DNA from 3 places in the Kitasatospora sp. NPDC058048 genome. Region 3 is predicted to be linked to each of the others. Evidence: riboswitches for the same ligand, from Rfam matches in the RefSeq annotation. Region 3 holds a riboswitch; each other region holds the start of a gene.
What was found. Region 3 has a riboswitch for cobalamin ahead of ACFVVA_RS17210 (prenyltransferase/squalene oxidase repeat-containing protein). Riboswitches for the same ligand answer to the same signal wherever they lie in the genome.
Positions count from the first base shown of each region.

Region 1: another riboswitch for cobalamin. It lies ahead of metE (5-methyltetrahydropteroyltriglutamate--homocysteine S-methyltransferase); the one in region 3 lies ahead of ACFVVA_RS17210 (prenyltransferase/squalene oxidase repeat-containing protein).
Region 2: another riboswitch for cobalamin. It lies ahead of ACFVVA_RS37665 (FecCD family ABC transporter permease); the one in region 3 lies ahead of ACFVVA_RS17210 (prenyltransferase/squalene oxidase repeat-containing protein).

Region 1 covers NZ_JBHVRT010000005.1:123,705-130,944, reverse strand. Annotated here, with positions in the region: gene ACFVVA_RS07370 (HelD family protein) at 1-947, shown strand, start outside; gene ACFVVA_RS07365 (zinc ribbon domain-containing protein YjdM) at 1,106-1,462, shown strand; gene ACFVVA_RS07360 (MFS transporter) at 1,615-3,078, shown strand; gene ACFVVA_RS07355 (MarR family transcriptional regulator) at 3,078-3,530, shown strand; gene cobF (precorrin-6A synthase (deacetylating)) at 3,665-4,435, opposite strand; cobalamin riboswitch at 4,570-4,813, shown strand; gene metE (5-methyltetrahydropteroyltriglutamate--homocysteine S-methyltransferase) at 4,969-7,240, shown strand, end outside.
Region 2 covers NZ_JBHVRT010000054.1:44,479-51,718, reverse strand. Annotated here, with positions in the region: gene sodX (nickel-type superoxide dismutase maturation protease) at 1-194, opposite strand, end outside; gene sodN (superoxide dismutase, Ni) at 468-863, shown strand; cobalamin riboswitch at 953-1,103, shown strand; gene ACFVVA_RS37665 (FecCD family ABC transporter permease) at 1,211-2,275, shown strand; gene ACFVVA_RS37660 (ABC transporter ATP-binding protein) at 2,371-3,123, shown strand; gene ACFVVA_RS37655 (ABC transporter substrate-binding protein) at 3,152-4,144, shown strand; gene ACFVVA_RS37650 (nuclear transport factor 2 family protein) at 4,231-4,614, shown strand; gene ACFVVA_RS37645 (GNAT family N-acetyltransferase) at 4,625-5,101, shown strand; gene ACFVVA_RS37640 (anti-sigma regulatory factor) at 5,290-5,700, shown strand; gene ACFVVA_RS37635 (SigB/SigF/SigG family RNA polymerase sigma factor) at 5,881-6,894, shown strand; gene ACFVVA_RS37630 (hypothetical protein) at 6,958-7,240, opposite strand, start outside.
Region 3 covers NZ_JBHVRT010000014.1:142,527-149,766, forward strand. Annotated here, with positions in the region: gene ACFVVA_RS17190 (acyl-CoA dehydrogenase family protein) at 1-730, shown strand, start outside; gene ACFVVA_RS17195 (enoyl-CoA hydratase/isomerase family protein) at 730-1,803, shown strand; gene mmsB (3-hydroxyisobutyrate dehydrogenase) at 1,800-2,687, shown strand; partial or broken gene ACFVVA_RS17205 (enoyl-CoA hydratase-related protein) at 2,699-3,091, shown strand; cobalamin riboswitch at 3,110-3,250, shown strand; gene ACFVVA_RS17210 (prenyltransferase/squalene oxidase repeat-containing protein) at 3,347-4,423, shown strand; gene ACFVVA_RS17215 (flagellar hook-length control protein FliK) at 4,453-4,932, shown strand; gene ACFVVA_RS17220 (adenosylcobinamide amidohydrolase) at 5,356-6,147, shown strand; gene ACFVVA_RS17225 (hypothetical protein) at 6,135-7,240, opposite strand, start outside.

The DNA of each region.
Region 1 (7,240 bases), on a different contig from region 3:
GCGCCTGGTCGCGGAAGATCGGCCGCTGCGGGCCGGTGGCCGCCTTTCTGGAGGCCGCCTGGCCGAACCTGCGCCCGGAGGCCGTGGTCGCCGCGCTGCTGAGCGACCCCGCCCTGCTGGCCGAGGCCGCCGAGGGGGTGCTCGGCCCCGAGGAGCAGGCGGCGATCCTGTGGCGCCGGCCGCCGCGCTCGGAGAAGAGCGCCAAGTGGTCCGAGCACGACCTGATGCTGCTGGACGAGGTGGCCGGCCTGATCGAGCGCCCGGCCGGCTTTGGCCACGTCGTGGTGGACGAGGCCCAGGACCTCTCCCCGATGCAGTGCCGGGCGATCGCCCGCCGCAGCGCCTTCGGCTCCCTGACCGTTCTCGGCGACCTCGCCCAGGCGACCGCCCCGTGGGCCGCCCGCAGCTGGCCCGAGCAGCTCGCCCACCTGGGCAAGCCACAGGCCGCGGTGGTGCCGCTGACCACCGGCTTCCGGGTCCCGGCCGCAGTGACGGCCCTCGCCAACACCCTGCTGGGCGCGCTCGACGTGGACGTTCCGCCGGCCGTGTCGCTGCGGCAGGACGGGGAGCTGACGGTGCGGCGGGTGGCCGGGGGCGGCCTGGGCGGAGCGGCGGTCGCGGCGGTGCGGGCCGCGCTGGAGCGCGAGGGCTCGATCGCGGTGATCGCGGCGGACGGCGCGGTGGCGGAGGCCGCCGAGGCGCTGCTCGCGGCGGGGATCCCGACCGGGGCGGCCGAACAGGTCGGCACCACGGCGCGGGTGACGGTGCTGCCCGCCTCGCTGGTGAAGGGGCTGGAGTACGACCACGTGGTGGTGCTGGAGCCGGCCGCCATCGTGGAGGCCGAGGCGCGCGGCCTGCACCGGCTGTACGTGGTGGTGACGCGGGCGGTCTCCCGGCTGGACGTCCTGCACTCCCGTCCGCTGCCCGCGCCGCTGGGCGGGGAGTGACGGCCCCGGCGGGGGGCGGATGGGGAAGGCCGGGCGGGTGCGGCGGCCGGCCACGACCCCGTGCCCACCGGCAGCGGCGGCCGACCGGTGCCGGTACCCCCGCTGACCTCCTCACTCGTGCCCCGGACCAGCTCCGAACAGCTGGATATCCTGAACACATGAGCGACAACCTTCCCCCGTGCCCGCAGTGCTCCAGTGAGTACACGTATGAGATGAACGCCCTCATGGTCTGCCCCGAGTGCGCCCACGAGTGGGTGCCCGGCGGCGCCGACCAGGCCGGCGCGCCGGCCGGCGAGCGCGTGATCAAGGACGCCGTCGGCAACGTGCTGAGCGACGGCGACACCGTGACGGTGGTCAAGGCGCTGAAGGTCAAGGGCAGCGTCTCCGGTATCAAGGCCGGCACCAAGGTCCGCAACATCCGCCTGGTGGACGGTGTCGACGGGCACGACATCGACTGCCGCATCGAGGGCTTCGGTGCCATGCAGCTCAAGTCCGGCGTGGTCAAGAAGGCCTGATCCGCGGGCCTCCAACGGCCGCGCCCCGTCGAGGAGATCGGCGGGGCGCGGCCGTTGCGCTGTCCAGGGCCGGTCGGGGGTGGAGTCGCCTCCCGGATTAGTTGTAGCATCACAATGATTACAACAACACAACTAACTCTGGAGCGTTCGTCATGCCCGATGCCGCTCGACCGCGGCCCTGGCTCGTGCTCGCCATCTGCTGCATGAGCCTGCTGATCGTCAGCCTCGACAACACCATCCTGAACGTGGCCCTGCCCGCCGTCCGGCGCGACCTGGACACCACGGTGTCCGGCCTGCAGTGGACGGTCGACGCCTACACCCTGGTGCTGGCGAGCCTGCTGATGCTCTCCGGCTCGACCGCCGACCGGATCGGCCGCCGCCGGGTGTTCCGGATCGGACTGGTGGTGTTCACCGCGGCCTCCCTGCTGTGCAGCCTGGCCCCCGGGCTCGGCTGGCTGATCGCCGCGCGGATGCTCCAGGCGGTCGGCGGATCGATGCTCAACCCCGTCGCCATGTCGATCATCAGCAACACCTTCACCGACTCCCGGCAGCGCGCCCGGGCGATCGGCGTCTGGAGCGGCGTGGTGGGCATCAGCATGGCCGCCGGGCCGATCATCGGCGGGGCGCTGGTGGAGTCGGCCGGCTGGCGGGCGATCTTCTGGATCAACGTCCCGATCGGCCTGGCCGCCCTCTTCCTCACCACCCGCTACGTGCCGGAGTCGCGGGCGGCCCGCACCCGCCGGGTGGACCCGGTCGGCCAGCTGCTGGTCGTCGTGGTGCTCGCCGCCCTCACCTACGCGATCATCGAGTCGCCGGAGCGCGGCTGGACCTCGCCCGTGGTGCTCGGCTGCACGGCGGCCTCCCTCGGCGCGCTGCTGGGCCTGCTGCGGTACGAACCCCGGCGCACCGACCCGCTGATCGATCTGCGGTTCTTCCGCTCCGCGCCCTTCTCCGGCGCCACCGTCATCGCGGTCGCCGCCTTCGCCGGCCTCGGCGGCTTCCTCTTCCTCACCTCCCTGTACCTCCAGGACGTCCGCGGGCTCGACCCGCTGCACGCCGGACTCTTCATGCTGCCGATGGCGGTCATGTCGCTGCTCACCGCGCCGCTGTCCGGCCGGATGGTGGCCGCCCGGGGGCCGCGCACGCCGCTGCTGCTGGCCGGGGCGGCGCTGACCGCGAGCGCCGTGCTCCAGGCGGTCGGCTACTCCGAGCACCTGCCGAGCTGGCTGCTGGTCCTCGCCTTCCTGCTCTTCGGTACCGGCTTCGGCCTGGTCAACGCGCCCATCACCAACACCGCCGTCTCCGGGATGCCCCGCTCGCAGGCCGGCGTGGCGGCGGCGGTGGCCTCCACCAGCCGACAGGTCGGCCAGTCCCTGGGCGTCGCGGTCACCGGCGCCCTGATGGCCGGCAGCGCCCTCGCGAACCCGGCGGCCTTCACCGGGGCGGCCCGGACGGCATGGTGGATCATCGCCGGCTGCGGCGTCGCCGTGCTGGTCACCGGTACGCTCACTTCCGGCCGCTGGGCCCGGGCGACGGCCGAGCGCACGGCGCGGCGGCTCGCCGCCGAGGAGTCGGCCGAGGGAAGCACGGAGACGAAGGAGACGGTGGACGCCTGATGGAGCGCCTCGACACCGGTGGGCACCCGGAGGGGAGCGGGACGGACGCCGCGACGGCGGCCCGGGTCTGGCAGGGGATGTACGCGCTCGTGCTGGAGCGCCACGACCGCCGCAGGACCGTCGCCGAAGCCCTCGGCATGAGCTTCAGCCGGGTCAGGGCGCTGCGCCGGCTCGCCGCCGGCCCGATCACCCTGCGGGAGCTGGCCGAGCGGCTGACCGCCGACCCGCCGTACACCAGCGTCATCGTGGACGACCTGGTGCGGCGCGGGCTCGCCGAGCGCATCACCAACCCGGCGGACCGGCGCTCCAAGCTGGTCCACCTCACCGAGGAGGGCGAGGCGAAGGCCGCGCTCGCCACCGGGATCCTCGCCACGCCGCCGGACGCGCTGCTCGCGCTGCCGCCGGAGGACCTCCGCGCGCTCGACCGGGTGGTGGCGAAGCTCCTGGACTGAGGCCGCCGCCCGATGCGGCGGGCCGTGACAGGCCGGTGCTCCGGCGAGGACGCCGGGCGGGACTTCTCCGCCATCATCACCATGCTGAGGGAGAGCGGCGCGTGAGTGCGCGCCGACCGCGTGCCGGCCGTCCGTCAGGCGTCGGAGCCGCCGTCCGAGCGTCGCAGCAGGTAGGTGTCCATGATCCAGCCCTTGCGCTCCCGGGCCCGCTCACGCAGCTCGCGGATGCGCGGGGCGGCCTCGGCGAGCGGACCGGAGACGAGCACCTCGTCGGGGGTGCCGAGGTAGGCGCCGTAGTGGATCTCCAGCCCCTCGGGGTCGATCCCGGCGAAGGCGGCCCGGCCGTCGAGCATCACCACCACGTCGTCCACCCCCTCGGGGAACCCCTCGGCGAGGCGGCGGCCGGTGGTGATCTGCACCGGCCGGCCGACCCGCGTCAGCGTGGTGCGGTGCCGGGCGGCGAGCGCGGAGACGCTGCTGATGCCCGGGATCACCTCGTACGCGAAGGGCACGCCGCCCCGGTTCGACACGTCGTCCACCACGGCGATGACGCTGTCGTAGAGGGCGGGGTCGCCCCAGACCAGGAAGGCGCCGTTCTCGCCCGGGCCGAGGTGCTCGGCGACCAGCCGTTCGACCAGATCGGCGCGGCGGACGCGCCAGTCGTCCACGGCGGCCGCGTACGCCGGGGTGGCGCGGTCCCGTTCGGCGTCCGGCGCCGCGACCACGCGGTGCCCGGGCCGTCCGTGGTCGGCCAGCATCCGGCGGCGCAGCCCGATCAGGTCCTGCCGTTCCTCGCTCTTGTCGAGGATGAAGAAGACGTCGGTGCGACCGATCGCCTTGACCGCCTGCAGGGTGAGGTGGTCGGGGTCGCCCGCGCCGATGCCGATGACGAAGATGTGCCGCATGGGAGCCATTCTGCCGCCCGCTCCCGGGTGCGCCGCCCGCTCCCGGGTGCGCCGCCCGGGAGCGGGCGCGGAGCCCGCGTCTCAGCACGCGGACGCCTTGCGAGATTTCCGCCTCGACGCCGACGGTTTGCCCCTAAGCTGGCGGTGCAGCTGGTTCGCCCTGTCCGCCAGGCAGGGTGTCGTAAGAGGGAACCCGGTGACGCCTTTCAACTGGCCAGTCCGGGACTGCCCCGCAGCGGTGAGTGGGAACGACCGCCGTCATACGCACTGGACCCGGGACGGGTCTGGGAAGCGACGGCCAGTAGGTGTCCGCCCCGGTTTCGGCCGAGGTGGGTGTGCCCGCGAGTCCGAAGACCTGCCACTGCCCGTGCGCGAGCGTTCGCGCCCGGCCATCCGGTGACCTCGTGGGCGGGTCGGCGACCATATCGGGCGGAGCCGCGCACGGGTGCGGTCGTCGGTCCGGTCCGTCATCCCTTCGCGTCCTCGTGCCGTCACCGGGCACTTGAGGATCCAGACTCGCGAAGGAGAGTCCCTTGACCACGAAGTCCGCAGCCGCGGCGAGCGTCGCCACCGCCCACGGCTACCCCCGCCAGGGCCGGGGCCGTGAATTGAAGAAGGCGATCGAGGGGTACTGGAACGGCGCGGTAGCGGCCGAGGCGCTGCTGGCGACCGCCGCCGACCTGCGTCGGACGAACTGGCAGCAGCTCGCCGACTCCGGCGTCGAAGAGGTGCCGACCGGCGACTTCTCGCTCTACGACCACGTGCTGGACACCACCGTGGCGGTCGGTGCGATCCCGCCGCGGCACCGGGAGGCGGTCGACACCGACCCGCTGGACGGGTACTTCGCGATGGCGCGCGGCAACCAGGACGTCGCCCCGTTGGAGATGACCAAGTGGTTCGACACCAACTACCACTACCTGGTGCCGGAGTTGGGCCCGGACACGGTGTTCGCCGCGAACCCGGCCAAGGCGGTCGGCGAGCTGCGCGAGGCGCTGCTGCTCGGCCACGCCGCCCGGCCGGTGCTGGTCGGCCCGGTGACCTACCTGCTGCTCGCCAAGCCGGCGCCCGGGGTGACCGCCGACTTCCAGCCGATCACCCTGCTGGACCGGCTGCTGCCCGTCTACGCCCGGCTGCTGGCCGAGTTGCGTGCCGCCGGCGCCGCGTGGGTGCAGCTGGACGAGCCCGCGCTGGTGCAGGACCGCACCCCGGCCGAGCTGAACGCGGCCGCCCGCGCCTACCGCGAGCTGGGCGGTCTCACCGAGCGGCCCAAGCTGCTGGTCGCGAGCTACTTCGACCGGCTCGGCGAGGCGCTGCCGGTGCTGGCCAAGGCCCCGGTCGAGGGCCTGGCGCTGGACTTCACCGGCCCGGCCGCCGCCAACCTGGAGGACCTCGCCGCCGCCGGCGGCCTGCCCGGCAAGCGGCTGGTGGCGGGGGTGATCGACGGGCGCAACATCTGGATCAACGACCTGGAGAAGTCGCTGGCGACCCTGGCGACCCTGCTGGGCCTCGCCGGCACCGTCGACGTGGCGCCGTCCTGCTCGCTGCTGCATGTGCCGATCGACGCCGCCGCGGAGCGCGACATCGACCCGCAGATCGCCCGCTGGCTGGCCTTCGCCCGGCAGAAGGCCGGCGAGGCGGCACTGCTCGCCCGGGGCCTGCGCGAGGGCACCGGCGCGATCACCGCCGAGCTCGCCGCCAACCGCGCCGGCCTCGCCTCCCGCGCCAACTCCCCGATCACCCGCGACCCGGCGGTGCGCGCCCGCGCCGCCGCCGTCACCGTCGACGACACCCGGCGCGCCCAGCCCTACCCCGTACGGGCCGAGGCCCAGCACGCCCGGCTCGGGCTGCCGCTGCTGCCGACCACCACCATCGGCTCCTTCCCGCAGACCACCGAACTGCGCACCGCCCGCGCCGATCTGACGGCAGGTCGGATCGACGCCCCGGCCTACCGGGAGCGGATGGAGGCGGAGGTCCGCGAGGTCGTCGCCTACCAGGAGAAAGCCGGGCTGGACGTCCTGGTGCACGGCGAGCCCGAGCGCAATGACATGGTCCAGTACTTCGCCGAGCAGCTCACCGGCTACCTCGCCACCCGGCACGGCTGGGTCCAGTCGTACGGCACCCGGTACGTGCGCCCGCCGGTGCTGGCCGGGGACATCTCCCGTCCGCATCCGATGACCACCGACTGGTTCGGCTACGCGCAGGGCCTGACCGACCGCCCGGTCAAGGGCATGCTGACCGGCCCGGTCACCATGCTCGCCTGGTCCTTCGTCCGCGACGACCAGCCGCTCGCCGACACCGCCCGGCAGGTGGCCCTCGCCCTGCGCGAGGAGGTCGTCGACCTGGAGGCGGTCGGCGCCGCCGTCGTGCAGGTCGACGAGCCGGCGCTGCGCGAGACCCTCCCGCTGCGGGCCGCCGCCCGCCCGGCGTACCTGGCGTGGGCCACCGAGGCCTTCCGCCTCGCCACCTCCGGTGTCCGCGCGGACACCCAGATCCACACCCACATGTGCTACGCCGAGTTCGGCGCGATCATGACGGCGATCGACGAACTCGACGCGGACGTGATCTCGTTGGAGGCCACCCGTTCCCACATGGAGGTGGCCGGCGAGCTGGCCGGGGCGGGCTATCCGCGCGAGGTCGGCCCCGGCGTCTGGGACATCCACTCCCCGCGCGTCCCCAGCACCGACGAGGCCGTCTCGTTGTTGCGCGCGGGCCTGGCGGCGATCCCGGCGGAGCGGCTCTGGGTCAATCCGGACTGCGGGCTGAAGACCCGCGGCTGGCCGGAGACCCGGGCCTCGCTGGAGAGCC
Region 2 (7,240 bases), on a different contig from region 3:
TAGCTGCGGCTGTCGCTGTCCACCGGGCGGTTGTCGGAGAGCAGCCACCAGCCCGTGGCCCGGCGCTCGGCGACCCGCTTCACCACCAGCAGGTCCTGCTGGAAGGGGTGCCGGAAGACCACCACCGCGCCCGGCCGGATCGGCGCGCCGTAGCGGACCAGCAGCTGGTCGCCCTCGCGCAGGGTCGGGACCATCGACGGCCCCGCCACGTCGACCAGTCCGAACGGCAGCGCGCCGCCCCGGTCCGGCCCCCCGGCCCCGGCGCCCTGCGGTCGCGTGCTCCGCGCCACGACTCCTCCTCCTGCTCCGCCCGCCCCCAGTCTGCCGTACGGACCGTCACCGGTCCGATGTCCGGATTACCCCGGTTCCTGGTCCGTCTTTTGCCCTAGGCCCGCCGCCCGATCGCGAAACGGCGAGGCCGGAAGGGTAATCTCGGGCGCGGGAAGACGATCTAAGGAAGGACTCCCATGTTCTCTCGTCTGTTTGCACCTCGCGCCACCGCCCACGCCCACTGCGACCTGCCCTGCGGCGTGTACGACCCGGCTCAGGCCAAGCTGGAGGCCGAGTCGGTCAAGGCCACCCAGGAGAAGTACCAGGCCAACGAGGACCCGCACTTCCGCGCCCGCGCCATCATCATCAAGGAGCAGCGCGCCGAGGCCGTCAAGCACCACATCTCGGTGCTGTGGAGCGACTACTTCAAGGCCCCGCACTTCGAGAAGTACCCGCAGCTGCACCAGCTGATCAACGACACCCTGAAGGCCGCCTCGGCCGCCAAGGCGTCCACCGACCCGGCCACCGGCCAGGCCCTGCTGGACCTGATCGCCGAGGTCGACAAGATCTTCTGGGAGACCAAGCAGGCCTGAGCCTGACGCGTCGCCACCCGACCGCCCCCGTCCGCACCGCCGGACGGGGGCGGTCGCGCGTTCCCGGCCCCACCCAGGGCCGGTAAGGGTTGCCTGCCCTGAGTGGCTGTTATGCTGCCAGGGCGTCCGAGGGGGAAGTCCGGTGTGAATCCGGCGCTGACCCGCAACGGTGAGCACGGCCCGTACCAGCCCGTACGGCCCGCGCCAGCCCGATCGCCCCCGGCCGCTGAACTCCCGACAACTCGCCGCGGACTGCGAGGGGAACGGCGCCGCGGCACGCCTTCGGCCGGCGCCCGCCCCGGCGCACCCGCGGCCCGAGGCAAGGCGCACCCGTGGACCGTGCAGTCGTGGACCGTGCAGTCGGCCCGCCCACCCGTCGAATACCCGTCGTCCCGCTCGCCGCCGGCCTCGTCGCCGCCCTGCTGCTGTCGCTGCTCTGCGGGGTCGCCCTCGGCTCCTCCGGACTCGGCCTGCCCCGGGTGCTGCGGCTGCTGGGCGCCGGGCTGACGGGCGGACGGCTGGACGCGGGCGAGGCGGCCGCGTACGCGATCGTCTGGGAGATCCGGCTGCCGCGCACCGTGCTGGCCGCCGTCGTCGGCGCCGGACTCGCCGCCTGCGGGGTCGCCGTCCAGGCCCTGGTGCGCAACGCGCTGGCCGACCCCTTCGTGCTCGGCATCTCCTCCGGCGCGGCCGTCGGCGCCAACGCCGTCCTGCTCTTCGGCGCCTTCGCCTCGCTCGGGGTGTGGGCGATCTCCGCCTCCGCCTTCGGCTCCGCGCTGGCCGCCATGACGCTCGTCTACCTCGCCGCCCGCACCGCGTACGGACTCACCCCGCTGCGCCTGGTGCTCACCGGCACCGCCCTGTCCTACGGCTTCTCCGCCGCCACCACCCTGATGGTCTTCGCCGCCGACCGCGGCGAGGCCGCCCGGGGCGCCATGATGTGGCTGCTCGGCAGCCTCGGCGGCGCCACCTGGGGCAAGGTGCCGATCGCCGCCGTCACGGTGGTGGCCGGGCTCGCGTACCTGGCCTGCGCCGCCGGGCGGCTGGACGCGCTCGCCATGGGCGACGAGACCTCCGCCTCGCTCGGCGTGGACCCGGACCGGCTGCGCCGCGAGCTGTTCGTGGTGACGGCCGCCGTCACCGGCACCGTGGTCGCGGTCAGCGGGGCGATCGGCTTCGTCGGGCTGCTGATGCCGCACCTGGCGCGGATGCTGGTCGGCGCCGGGCACCGCCGGGTGCTGGTGATCGCGCCGCTCGCCGGGGCACTGCTGCTGGTCTGGGTGGACATCGCCTCGCGCACCCTGCTGGCACCCGCCGAACTGCCCGTCGGGGTGTTCACCGCGGTGCTCGGCGTGCCCGCCTTCCTGCTGATGATGCGCCGCCGCGGCCAGGCCCTCGGAGGAACCCGGTGACCGACGTGACCACGGCGACCGGCCCGGCCGACCCGACCGACCCGGCCGCGCCCACCCCGGCGCGGGCCCAGGACCTCGCCGTCGACGCCGTCTCGGTGGAGCTGGCCGGCACCCGGCTGGTCCACGAGGTGAACCTGGCGGCCGCCGCCGGGCAGGTGGTCGGGCTGGTCGGCCCGAACGGCAGCGGCAAGTCGACCCTGCTGCGCTGCGTCTACCGGGTGCTGAAACCGGCCGGCGGCGTGGTCCGGCTGGCCGGCGACGACCTGCACGCCCTGAGCGCCCGCGACACGGCCCGCCGGGTGGCCGCGCTGACCCAGGAGCACTCCGCCGAGTTCGACTTCACCGTCGCCGAGGTGGTCGCCATGGGCCGGCTGCCGCACCGCCGCGGCTTCGGCTCCCCGGCCGACGGGGACGCGGAGCGCTGCGCCGGGGCACTGCGCAAGGTCCGGGCCGGGCACCTCGCCGAGCGCGGCTTCCTGAGCCTGTCCGGGGGCGAGAAGCAGCGGGTGCTGTTCGCCCGCGCGCTGGTCCAGGAACCGCGCCTGCTGGTGCTGGACGAACCCACCAACCACCTCGACATCGCCCACCAGTTGGAGGTGCTGGCGCTCGCCCGCGAGGCCGGCCCGACGGTGCTCACCGCGCTGCACGACCTCAACCTGGCGGCCGGCCACTGCGACCTGGTCTACGTGCTGCGGGCCGGGCGGATCGTCGCCTCCGGCCCGCCCCACGAGGTGCTCCGCCCCGCCCTGCTGGCCGAGGTGTTCGGCGTCCGCGCCACCCCGGTGCGGCACCCGGAGACCGGCGCCCTCCAGCTGCTGTTCGACCGGCTCGCCCCCGCCTCCTCCTGACCCGTCCCGTCTGCCCAGAGGAACCACCTTGCGCACCAAGGCCGTTGCCACCGCCGCCCTGCTCGTCCTCGGACTCACCGCCTGCGGCGCCGAGATCGCCCCGAAGGAGGCCGCCACCGCCTCCGCCCACTACCCGGTGACGGTGGACAACTGCGGGCAGAAGCTCACCTTCGCGCAGAAGCCCGCCCGGGTGGTGACCAACGACGTCAACATCACCGAGCTGATGCTCTCCCTCGGCCTCGCCGACCGGATGGCCGGCTACGTGATGCCCGACGACAAGGGCCGGATCGACAAGGTGGCCTGGAAGGACGGCTACCAGCAGACCACCTGGCTCTCCAAGAAGGTGCTCACCAAGGAGATCGCCCTGGACGCCCGGGCCGACCTGGTCCTCGCCGGCTGGCACTACGGCTTCGACGAGGGCTCCGGCGTCACCCCGCAGGCGTTCAAGGCGCTCGGCGTCGACTCGTACGTGCTCAGCGAGTCCTGCCGCAGCGGCAAGGGCACCGAGCGCGGCGTGATGGACCCGCTGGAGGCCCTCTACACCGACCTGGCCAACCTCGGCGAGATCTTCGACGTCAAGGACCGCTCCGACAAACTGATCGCGGACTTCAAGGCGCAGATCGCCGCCGTCCCGCAGCCCGAGCGCCGCCCGTCCGTCTTCCTGTACGACAGCGGGCAGGACAAGCCGTACACCGCCGGGAAGTTCGCCGCCGCCAACGAGATCATCGCCAAGGCCGGCGGGAGCAACATCATGGGCGACCTTGCCGACACCTGGGTCACGGCCGGCTGGGAGGGCGTGGTGCAGCGCGACCCGGAGGTGATCGTGATCAACGACTACGCGACGCCCGGGGCCGAGGAGAAGCGGAAGTTCCTGAAGTCCTTCCCGCCGCTGGCCAACGTCTCCGCGGTCAGGAACGACCGGATCTTCGTCATGGACTACGTCGACCTGGTGGAGAGCCCGCGCAACCCGGCCGCGATCGGCGCGCTGGCCGAGTACCTGCGCACCGTGCCGGCCCGCTGACGGCCCCGGTCCGCTCCTCCGGGGCGGTGGCCGCGGGCGTACGCTCAAGGTACGAGCCGACGGAACCCGACCGGAGGAGCGAGATCATGACCACGATGGCGGCCCCCGGCGCCTTCGACACCCGCGCCCTGCGCGAGGGCATCGAGCGCTGCGACGCCGAGACCCTCCTCGCGCTCTACGCGCAGGACGCCGAACTGCGCATGGTCGATCGCAGGACCCAGCCCAGCCACCCCCTGGTGATGCACGGCCGGGAGGAGATCGGCGCCATGCTGGACGACGTCTACGGCCGCGAGATGACCCACAAGCTGGAACAGGTGGTGGTCCAGGGCGACCACGCCGCATTCCTGGAGTCCTGCCGGTACCCCGACGGCGTCCGGGTGCTGATGTCCTCGATGGCCGTGCTGCGGGACGGCCGGATCGTCGACCAGACCTCCGTCCAGGCCTGGGACGAGACGGGTCCCGAGCAGTAGGCTCACAGGCATGATCCGCACCGCCGTCGCCACCGACGTCCCCGTCATCCATGCCATGATCCGCGAACTCGCGGACTACGAGCAGGCCCTGCACGAGGCGAAGGCCACCGAGGAGCAGCTGCACGACGCCCTGTTCGGCGAGAACCCGGCCCTGTTCGGGCTGATCGCCGAGGACGACGCCACCGGCGAGCCGGTCGGCTTCGCGGTGTGGTTCCGCAACTTCTCGACCTGGCGCGGCACCCACGGGATCTACCTGGAGGACCTGTACGTCCGTCCGCAGGCACGCGGCGGCGGCCACGGCAAGGCGCTGCTGCTGGAGCTCGCCCGGATCGCCGTCGAGCGCGGCTACTCCCGGGTCGAGTGGTCGGTCCTGGACTGGAACCAGCCCTCGATCGACTTCTACAAGGCGATCGGCGCGGTGCCGATGGACGAGTGGACGGTCTACCGGCTCACCGGCGAGGCCCTGGCCGAAGCCGGGCGGCGCTGAACGGCCGTCCGGAGACCGGCGAAAGGGTCTGCCACCCTGCGTCGCAATGCCTTACCATGAGTAACTCCCGAACCGGGGTGCGGAAGGCAGAGCGATGGTGGATGCGTGACGCCGGGCCCCCAACGGGGGTAGCAAGCGGTAACAAGCGGGGTACCAAGAAAGCACAGCGCGCCACCCAGGAGGCAAGGGTGTCCCAGATCGACGGCGATCTCGGTGTTCAGGACTTCGTGGAGGTCCGGCTGCCCGCAGCGGGGGCCTACCTCTCCGTCCTGCGAACAGCGACGGCCGGGTTGGCGGCCCGGCTGGACTTCACGCTCGACGAGATCGAGGATCTGCGGATCGCGGTCGACGAGGCCTGCGCCATCCTGCTCCAGCAGGCGGTGCCCGGGTCCGTACTGTCCTGCGAGTTCCGGCTGGTCGGCGACTCGTTGAAGGTCACCGTCTCGGCCCCGACCACCGACGGCAAGGCCCCCGAGCGGGACACCTTCGCCTGGACGGTGCTCTCCGCCCTGGCCGGCGAGGTCGACTCCTCGGTCGGCGCGGACAAGACCGTGTCGATCAGCCTGAACAAGAAGCGCGGCGGGTCCCCCGTCCACTAGCCGGGCGCCGGACCGAACCGCACGACCGAGCAGCACCGAGCACCACCCGCGCAAGGGCCGTCCGCCGCTCCCCCGACCGGGGTTCCGACGGACGGCTCCCGGTACCGCCACCCACGCGGTACGACCAACGAGACGATTCCGGGGCCACCGGCCCCGGTGCTCCCGGAACGGAACGGGGGAATGGCCGTGAGTGATCTGGACCGTACCGGCCTCGCGACGGCGGGACCCGCCGTACCGACCCAGGCGAGCGTTCCCGGCCTCGCCGCCAACGACGAAGCGCACCCGAAGGACGCCCAGCGGATGAGCCACCCCACCGAGCCGACGTCCGAGCCGACGCCTGCCTCCGTGCCCCCGCCGGACCCGGCGGGCGAGACGGACCCGGCGGTCGAGGCCGAGCCGCACAGCGCCGTGCCCGCCCAGGGCTCGCACCGCACCGGCGCCCCGGACCGGGAGGCCGCCCGCGCGCTGTTCGTCCGGCTGTCCGCACTGCCCGAGGGCTCCCCGGAGCGGGTCGAGCTGCGCAACCAGCTGGTGCGGATGCACATCCCGCTGGTCGAGCACCTGGCCCGGCGCTTCCGCAACCGGGGCGAGCCGCTGGACGACCTGACCCAGGTCGCCACCATCGGCCTGATCAAGTCCGTGGACCGCTTCGACCACGAGCGCGGGGTCGAGTTCTCCACCTACGCGACGCCGACCATCGTCGGGGAGATCAAGCGGCACTTCCGCGACAAGGGCTGGGCGGTGCGGGTCCCGCGCCGTCTCCAGGAGCTGCGGCTGTCGCTCACCACGGCGACCAGCGAGCTCTCCCAGCGGCACGGCCGCTCCCCCACGGTGCACGAGCTGGCCGAGCACCTGGGGATCTCGGAGGAGGACGTCCTGGAGGGCCTGGAGTCCGCCAACGCGTACTCCACGCTCTCGCTGGACGTGCCGGACAGCGACGACGAGTCGCCGGCCGTGGCGGACACCCTGGGCGCGACCGACGAGGCGCTGGAGGGCGTCGAGTACCGCGAGTCGCTCAAGCCGCTACTGGCCCAACTGCCGCCCCGGGAGCAGAAGATCCTGGTGCTGCGGTTCTTCCGGAACATGACCCAGTCGCAGATCGCCGCCGAGGTGGGGATCTCCCAGATGCACGTGTCCCGGCTGCTCGCCCGGACCCTGGCCCAGCTGCGGGAGAAGCTCCTGGTGGAGGAGTAGGACTGACGGCCGCTCAGCTCCGGCTCGGCGGCCGTCCGATCCCCTGCCCCGGCCCTGTACGCCCTACTTTTCGGAGGGGGCGTACAGGGCCGCCGTCGACTTCGGGTTCAGCAGGCAACCGATGCCCACCAGGCCGAGCACGCCGATCAGCACGCCGAACGCGATCGCCGTGCCGCCGCTCTCGAACATGTAGTAGGCGACCGGCAGGCAGATCGAGTTGGTCAGCACCGCCGGGCTGCGGCCCCAGCGGCGCTCCTTGAGCAGTGCGAGGGCGGCCAGCACCGGCAGCACGCCGAGCAGCACGATGACCGCTCCGCCGAACTCGTTGAGGGCCAGCTGCTTGGAC
Region 3 (7,240 bases):
TCGGGCCGTGCGCGACGGCGACCACTGGGTGCTGGACGGCGTCAAGCAGTTCATCTCCGGTGCGGGAGCCTCGCAGGTGTACGTGGTGCTGGCCCGGACCGGTGCCCCCGGGCCGGACGGGATCTCCGCGTTCGTCGTCGAGCGCGACGACCCGGGGGTCGCCTTCGGGCCCGACGAGAAGAAGATGGGCTGGAACGCCCAGCCGACCCGCCAGGTACTGCTGGACGGGGTCCGGTTGCCCGCCGACCGCCTCCTCGGCGCGGAGGGCGAGGGCTTCCGGATCGCGATGAACGGGCTGAACGGCGGCCGGCTCGGCATCGCCGCCTGCTCCCTCGGCGGCGCACAACACGCGCTGGAGCGGGCCACCCGCCACCTGGCGGATCGCGAGGCGTTCGGCGCCAGGCTGCTGCACGCCCAGGCCCTGCAGTTCCGACTCGCCGACATGGCCACGGAGTTGGAGGCCGCCCGGGCGCTGCTGTGGAGAGCCGCCGCGGCGCTGGACCGGGGCGACCCCCGGGCGCCGCAGTTGTGCGCCATGGCCAAGCGCTACGCCACCGACACCGGCTTCGAGGTGGCCAACCAGGCCCTCCAACTGCACGGCGGCTACGGCTACCTGGCCGAGTACGGCATCGAGAAGATCGTCCGCGACCTGCGGGTGCACCAGATCCTGGAAGGGACCAACGAGATCATGCGCGTCATCGTCGCCCGCGGCCTGACCGGAGCCGCGTGATGGCCGGGACCGACCTCGACGAGGTCATCCTCCAGCGCGAGGGACGGGCCGGACTGATCGTCCTCAACCGCCCCGCTGCCCTGAACGCCCTCACCCACGGCATGGTGCGGACGATCTCCGAAGCCCTGGACACCTGGGAGGGCGACGACCGGGTCGACACCGTCGTCGTCACGGGCGCCGGCGAGCGGGCCTTCTGCGCGGGCGGCGACATCGTCGCCATCCACCGGGCTGCCACCGGCGGCGATCCGGGCGCCGTCGAGGAGTTCTGGCGAGACGAGTACCGCCTCAACGCCCGGATCGCCCGCTACCCCAAGCCCTACGTCGCGCTCATGGGCGGCATCGTGATGGGCGGCGGGGTCGGCGTCTCCGCCCACGGCAGCGTCCGGATCGTCACCGAGACCACGCGCGTCGCCCTCCCGGAGGCCGGCATCGGCTTCGTCCCCGACGTCGGCGGCACCTACCTGCTCGCCCTCGCCCCCGGGGAGCTCGGTACCCACCTCGCCCTCACCGCGGGTTCCGTCGGTGCCGCCGACGCCCTGCTGTGCGGGCTCGCCGACCACTTCGTCCCCGCTGAACGACTGCCCGCCCTGCTGGACGACCTGGCCGAACTGCCCGTCCACGACGCCCTCGAACGGAACGTCGAGCCCGCGCCGACCGGTGCGCTGGCCGACCGACGCGGGTGGATCGACAGCTGCTACGCGGCCGGAACCGTGGAGGAGATCCTGGACCGGCTGCGGGAGAGCGGCGAACCCGAGGCGAAGAAGGCCGTCGACCGGATCGCCGCCAACTCCCCGACCGCCGTGAAGGCGACGCTCGCCGCGCTGCGCCGGGCCCGGGCACTCGGCCCGCTGGAGGCCGTCCTCGACCAGGAGTACCGCACCTCCTGTGCGGCGCTCGCCACGCCGGACCTCGCCGAGGGCATCCGGGCCCAGGTGATCGACAAGGACCGTTCGCCACGATGGCGTCCGGAGACGCTGAGCGCCGTCGAACCCGCCACCGTGGCCCGCTACTTCGCCCCGCTCGGCGAGCGCGAACTCGGCCTTGCCACCACAACCCCCCTGGAGCGCTGGTGACCCTCACCATCGGATTCATCGGACTGGGCAACATGGGCGGCCCGATGGCCGCCAACCTTGTCGAGGCCGGACATCAGGTGACCGGCTACGACCTCGCGCCGGAGGCGCTGCGGCAAGCGGAGACGGCCGGCGTCCGCCCGGCGGCCTCCGCCGCCGCGGCGGCCCGACAGGCCGACGTCGTCATCAGCATGCTGCCGGCCGGCCGCCACGTCCTGGCCGCCTACGCGGAGCTGCTGCCGTCAGCCCGTCCGGGCACCCTCTTCGTGGACTGCTCCACGATCGACGTCGCCGACGCCAGGGAGGCGCACGACCTGGCCGTACGTGCCGGGCAGCGCGCGGTGGACGCACCGGTCTCCGGTGGGGTGGTCGGCGCGACGGCTGCGAGCCTGACCTTCATGGTCGGCGCCGAAAAGGCCGAATTCGCCGCGGTCAAGCCCGTGTTGGCGGTCATGGGGCGCAAGGTGGTGCACTGCGGCGCGGCCGGTGCCGGCCAGGCGGCGAAGATCTGCAACAACATGATCCTCGGCATCTCGATGATCGCGGTCAGCGAGGCCTTCGTGCTCGGCGAGAGCCTCGGGCTCAGCCACCAGGCGTTGTTCGACGTGGCCTCCACCGCCTCCGGGCAGTGCTGGGCGCTCACCAGCAACTGTCCCGTCCCCGGGCCGGTGCCGGCCAGCCCGGCCAACCGCGACTACGCCGCCGGGTTCGCCGCCGCCCTGATGGCCAAGGACCTCGGACTGGCCGCCGGCGCGGCCGAAGCCGCGGGCCTGCCCACGGAACTCGGGCGCAAGGCAGCGCAGTTGTACGCGGACTTCGCGTCGTCCGAAGGCTCGGGCCTGGACTTCTCGGCGATCATCACCACCTTCGGGAAGGACACCGCATGACGTAGGAGACGATCCTGGTCGAACGCAAGGGCCGGGTCGGGCTGATCACGCTCGACCGCCCGAAGGCGCTCGACGCGCTGAACACCCAGCTGATGAACGAGGTGGTCGCGGCCGCGGCCACCTTCGACCGCGCCCCGGAGATCGGCTGTCTGGTGGTCACCGGTTCGGAGAAGGCCTTCGCGGCCGGCGCGGACATCAAGGAGATGCAGTCCCTCGAGTTCGTCGACGCCTGCCTCGGCGACTGGTTCGCCGCCCGGGACCGTTTCGCCGCCCTGCGCAAGCCCGTGGTGGCGGCCGTCGCGGGCTACGCGCTGGGCGGCGGTTGCGAGTTGGTGATGATGTGCGACGTCCTGGTGGCGGCGGACACCGCGGCGCGCGTGGCATCGGGGTCCGGGCCCGGGATCCCTTGACCCGCTGTTCGGGCATCGTCATGATGGGCCGTCATGTTGTGACTCCGCCGCTGGGGGAAGTCCGGTTCGAATCCGGCGCTGACCCGCAACGGTAGGCCGCCGACCCCGCGTCGGCGGCGAGCCCGAGTACCCGTCGGCGGAGGTGTGTCACCCCTCCTCCCGTCGTGGTCTGCGGGCCGGAGCCCGCTGGCCCCTCGGCGCTCGCCGACGCCTTCCGGGCCCCTGCGCCCAGGCCCGGAAAGGCATCCCATGCCCGCTGTTCGCCGCTCCCTCGGTCTGCTCGCGATACCCGCCCTCACGCTCGCCACCGCACTCCCGGCGGCCACCGCCGCCCACGCTGCTCCCGCCACCTCGACGTCGTCGCCGACGGTCCGTCCCGACGCCGCCGCGGGTGGCTGGCTGGCCCGCCAGCTCGTCGACGGCGACCACTTCGAGTCCGTCTTCAACGGGACCGCCTACCCCGACCAGGGCCTGACCATCGATGCCGTGCTGGCCTTCGCCGCGTCGCACAGCGCCGACGAGGCCGCCGCGAAGGCCACCGCCTGGCTGGCGAAGCCCGAGATCATCGGCGGCTACCTCGGCGACGGCACCACCGAGGCCTACGCGGGCGTGACCGCCAAGCTGCTGCTCGCCGTCGAGGTGCGCGGCGGGAACCCGACGGCCTTCGGCGGGGTCGACCTGCCGGCCCGGCTGCGCTCGCTGCAGACCGCCGAAGGCCGCTTCTCCGACCGCTCGCAGTGGGGCGACTACAGCAATGCCTTCGGCCAGTCGCTGGCCCTGATCGCCCTGCACCGCACGCCCGGTGACGCCCCGGCGGCGGCCGTGGACTACCTCGCCAACAGCCAGTGCGCGGACGGGGGCTTCCCCGTCTCCTTCGGCCAGGCCGCCTGCACCAGCGACCCGGACGCCACCGCCCTGGCCGCCCAGGCCCTCGCCGCCACCGGCCGCACCGCCAAGGCGAACGCGGGCCTCGGCTGGCTCACCGCCCACCAGAACGCCGACGGCGGGTTCGCGGCTGCCGGGTCGACCACCTCCAACGCCAACAGCACGGGCCTGGCCACCCAGGCGCTGCTCTCCGGTGGACGCCTCGGCTCCGGTCTCAAGGGCTGGGGCCGGCTGGTGAAGTTCCAGCAGGGCTGCGCCGCCGACCCGGCGCTCCGCGGCGCCGTCGCCTACGACGCCTCCGGCTTCAACGCGGGCAACGGCGCCCGGGCCACCGCGCAGGCCGTCCTCGGCCTCGCGGGTACCCCGCTGGCCACGCTCTCCGCCGCCGGGGCCCGCCCGGACGCGCCCACCCTGGCCTGCCCGACCCCGGCCACGCGCTGAACACACCTGACACCAGGAGGATTTCACCGATGACCGACACCTTCACGGCGGGCCGCCCGGCCCGCCGTACGCTCGGCTCGATCGCCGCGGCCGCCGCCCTCACCGCCGGACTGCTCGGCGTCTCCGCCGTCCAGGCCCCGCAGGCGCAGGCGGCCGCTTGCAGCGGGACCACCGGAGTCACCGTCGTGGTCGACTTCACCGCCGTCGGCGGCGGCGTCCAGACCGGCTGCGCGCCCGGTGACCCGGCCAGCGGCCTGGCCGCGCTCACCGGCGCCGGATTCTCGTACGCCTTCCATCCGCGCTACCCGGGCTTCGTCTGCACCATCAACGCCCTGCCGACGACCTGCACCAACCCCACCGGCAGCGCCTACTGGTCGTACTGGCACGCCCAGCACGGCGGCCCCTGGTCGTACAGCAGCCTCGGTGCGGGCAGCTACAACCCGGCACCCGGAGACGTCGAGGGCTGGTCCTTCGGCGCCGGCGCGCAGCCGGGCATCACCGCCCCCTGACCCGTCTGCCCGTACACGTCGACGCCCCGGCCTCCCCGATGAGGGAGGCCGGGGCGCAGGGGTCAGGCGTGGGGTGCCCGCCGGCGCCGGACGAGGTGGTCGTACAGCACGGTCAGCCCGCCCAGCCCCGCCAGCAGGCCCACCACACCCACGTAGCAGCCTGCCACCCATCGGGAAGCACCGATCGGAACCCGTCCCCCTGCTCCGTGAAGCCGACGGGCGATCGCCCGCCGAGACCATGATCCTCCTCCGCCCGGCCACTCACCGGACCGGTCGCGGGAGCCGCCGTCGCGGCGGTCCCGGCGCTCGGTACGCTCGGCCGTACGGATCCCAGGCGCCACCGTCGGCGCGGAGGCGTTCCTGGCGAGGAGGTACCCGCCGCGGACACCGGGGGATCGCTCCCTCGAAGGTGGACCGTTTCTCGTGGTGATCCCGCAGCAGAAGTCCGACGGCCCGGCGGAGGCCGGCCGGTCGCCCGGCGGCCTGGTGATCGAACGGGCGTGCCGCACGGAGGAGGGGGCATGCCGCCACCTGTTGGTCTGGCGCTGCGGGCCCGGCTGGCGGCTGCTCGGCAGCGCCGTCCTCGGCGGTGGCCTCGGCGAACGGGAGTGGGTGGTGAACGCACAGGTCAGGCCGGGATACAGCCGGATGGACCCGGAGCAGCACCTGGCGGAGCTGGCTGCCGCGGAGCGGCTGCGGGGCGCCGGGGCGGGGCTGATGACCGCCGCCCAGGTGGACGACTTCACCTGGGCGTGCGACGGCGGGGCCTCGGCGGTGGTCACGACGGGGATCGGCGTGCCGATCTGGGCCGCCGAGCCCGAAACCGCCCCGGCCCACGCGTACGTGCCGGGCACGATCAACATCCTCGTCGTCGTCCCGGCGGCGGTGTCCGACGCGGGCCTGGTGAACCTGCTCGCCACGGCCACGGAGGCGAAGGTCCAGGCCCTGTTGGACGCCGGCTACGACTGCTCCGGAACGCCCTCCGACGCGGTGTGCGTCGCGGTGCGGCGCACCGGGGCGGGCGACGAGCCGGAGCCGTTCGGCGGCCCGCGCTCGCTGTGGGGCGCACGGGTGGCGCGCGCGGTCCACGCGGCCGTTCGCGCGGGGGCCGAGACGGACCGCGCGCGCCGGGCCCGGGGGCCCGCACCCGAACACGCACGGCCGATGCAGGACTGCCGCCGCAGCTTCGTCCTGTCGGTGGATCAGCTGCCGTAGCGCAGCGAGACGGTGTCGCCGAGGTGGACGGTGGTGGCCCGGGTGGCGGCGGTGGAGGCGGTGCCGTCGAGACTGACCTTCCAGGTGGAGGAGCCGCTGTTCGCGGTGCCGTTGAGCGCGGTGACGGTGCCGCCGCCGGTGGACGGGGTGACGGAGGTGACGCAGCCGCTCGGAGTGGCGGTGCCCGCCGCGTCAAGGACGTCGCCGAGGGTCGTGGTGGTGCCGGTGGGGGTGAGGGTGACGGCGCAGACCTTGAGGTTGCTGGTGCCGTCGTCGACGACCAGGGCGAGCTTCGCGGCCGTACCCGCGGTGAAGTCGCCGGTGGCGGCCCAGACGGGCTCGCCCGAGGTGGTCGGTGTCGGCGGGGTGGCGGTGAACCCGGCGCCGGCGACGGCGCGCAGGCCGTCGACGGAGGCGTAGGGGGACGGGGAGGTGTCGGTGGGCAGGTACTTGAAGCCGCCGCCGGGCTTGAACTGCTGGGCGATGAGGAAGTCGAGCGGGGTCTTGCCGGTACCGCTGGTGAAGTCGGTGCCCTGGGGGTTGATGCCGCAGGCGTTGAGGCCGGACACGGCCCAGCCGTTGGAGTCGGTGTTGACGCCGAACATGGCGTTGAAGGCGCCGGAGGAGGCGAGCTTGCCCTTGAGGAAGTTCTTCGCGGCCACGACCGCGGCGTCGGTGTTCGGGACGCCGCCGGCACACAGGGAGGCCATGGCGGCACCGGTCATGTCGATGTCGCTGCCCTGGGCGAGAGCCGTCGGGTCGCCGGCGGCCTTGCTGTAGTTCCAGCCGCCGTCGTTGTGCTGGTTGGCGCGCACGGCCGCGACCGAGGCGTTCAGCAGGGCCTGCGGGACGCGTTGGCCGCCGCTCCGGGTCTTGGCGCCGCCGAGGGCGAGCAGGCCGAAGACGGTCCCGTTGAAGTTCGCGGACGGGCCGTAGTAGCCGGGTTCGGCGGTCTGCCAGTAGGCGGCGAGGTCGGCCACGAGGTTGCGGGCCGGGCCGATCCGCGCGGGGTCGATGCCGGCCGCGTAGGAGTTGAGGATGCCGCGCTCGTAGTCGGTGACGACCGGCGAGGCGCTCGGCCAGCTGTTCGCGG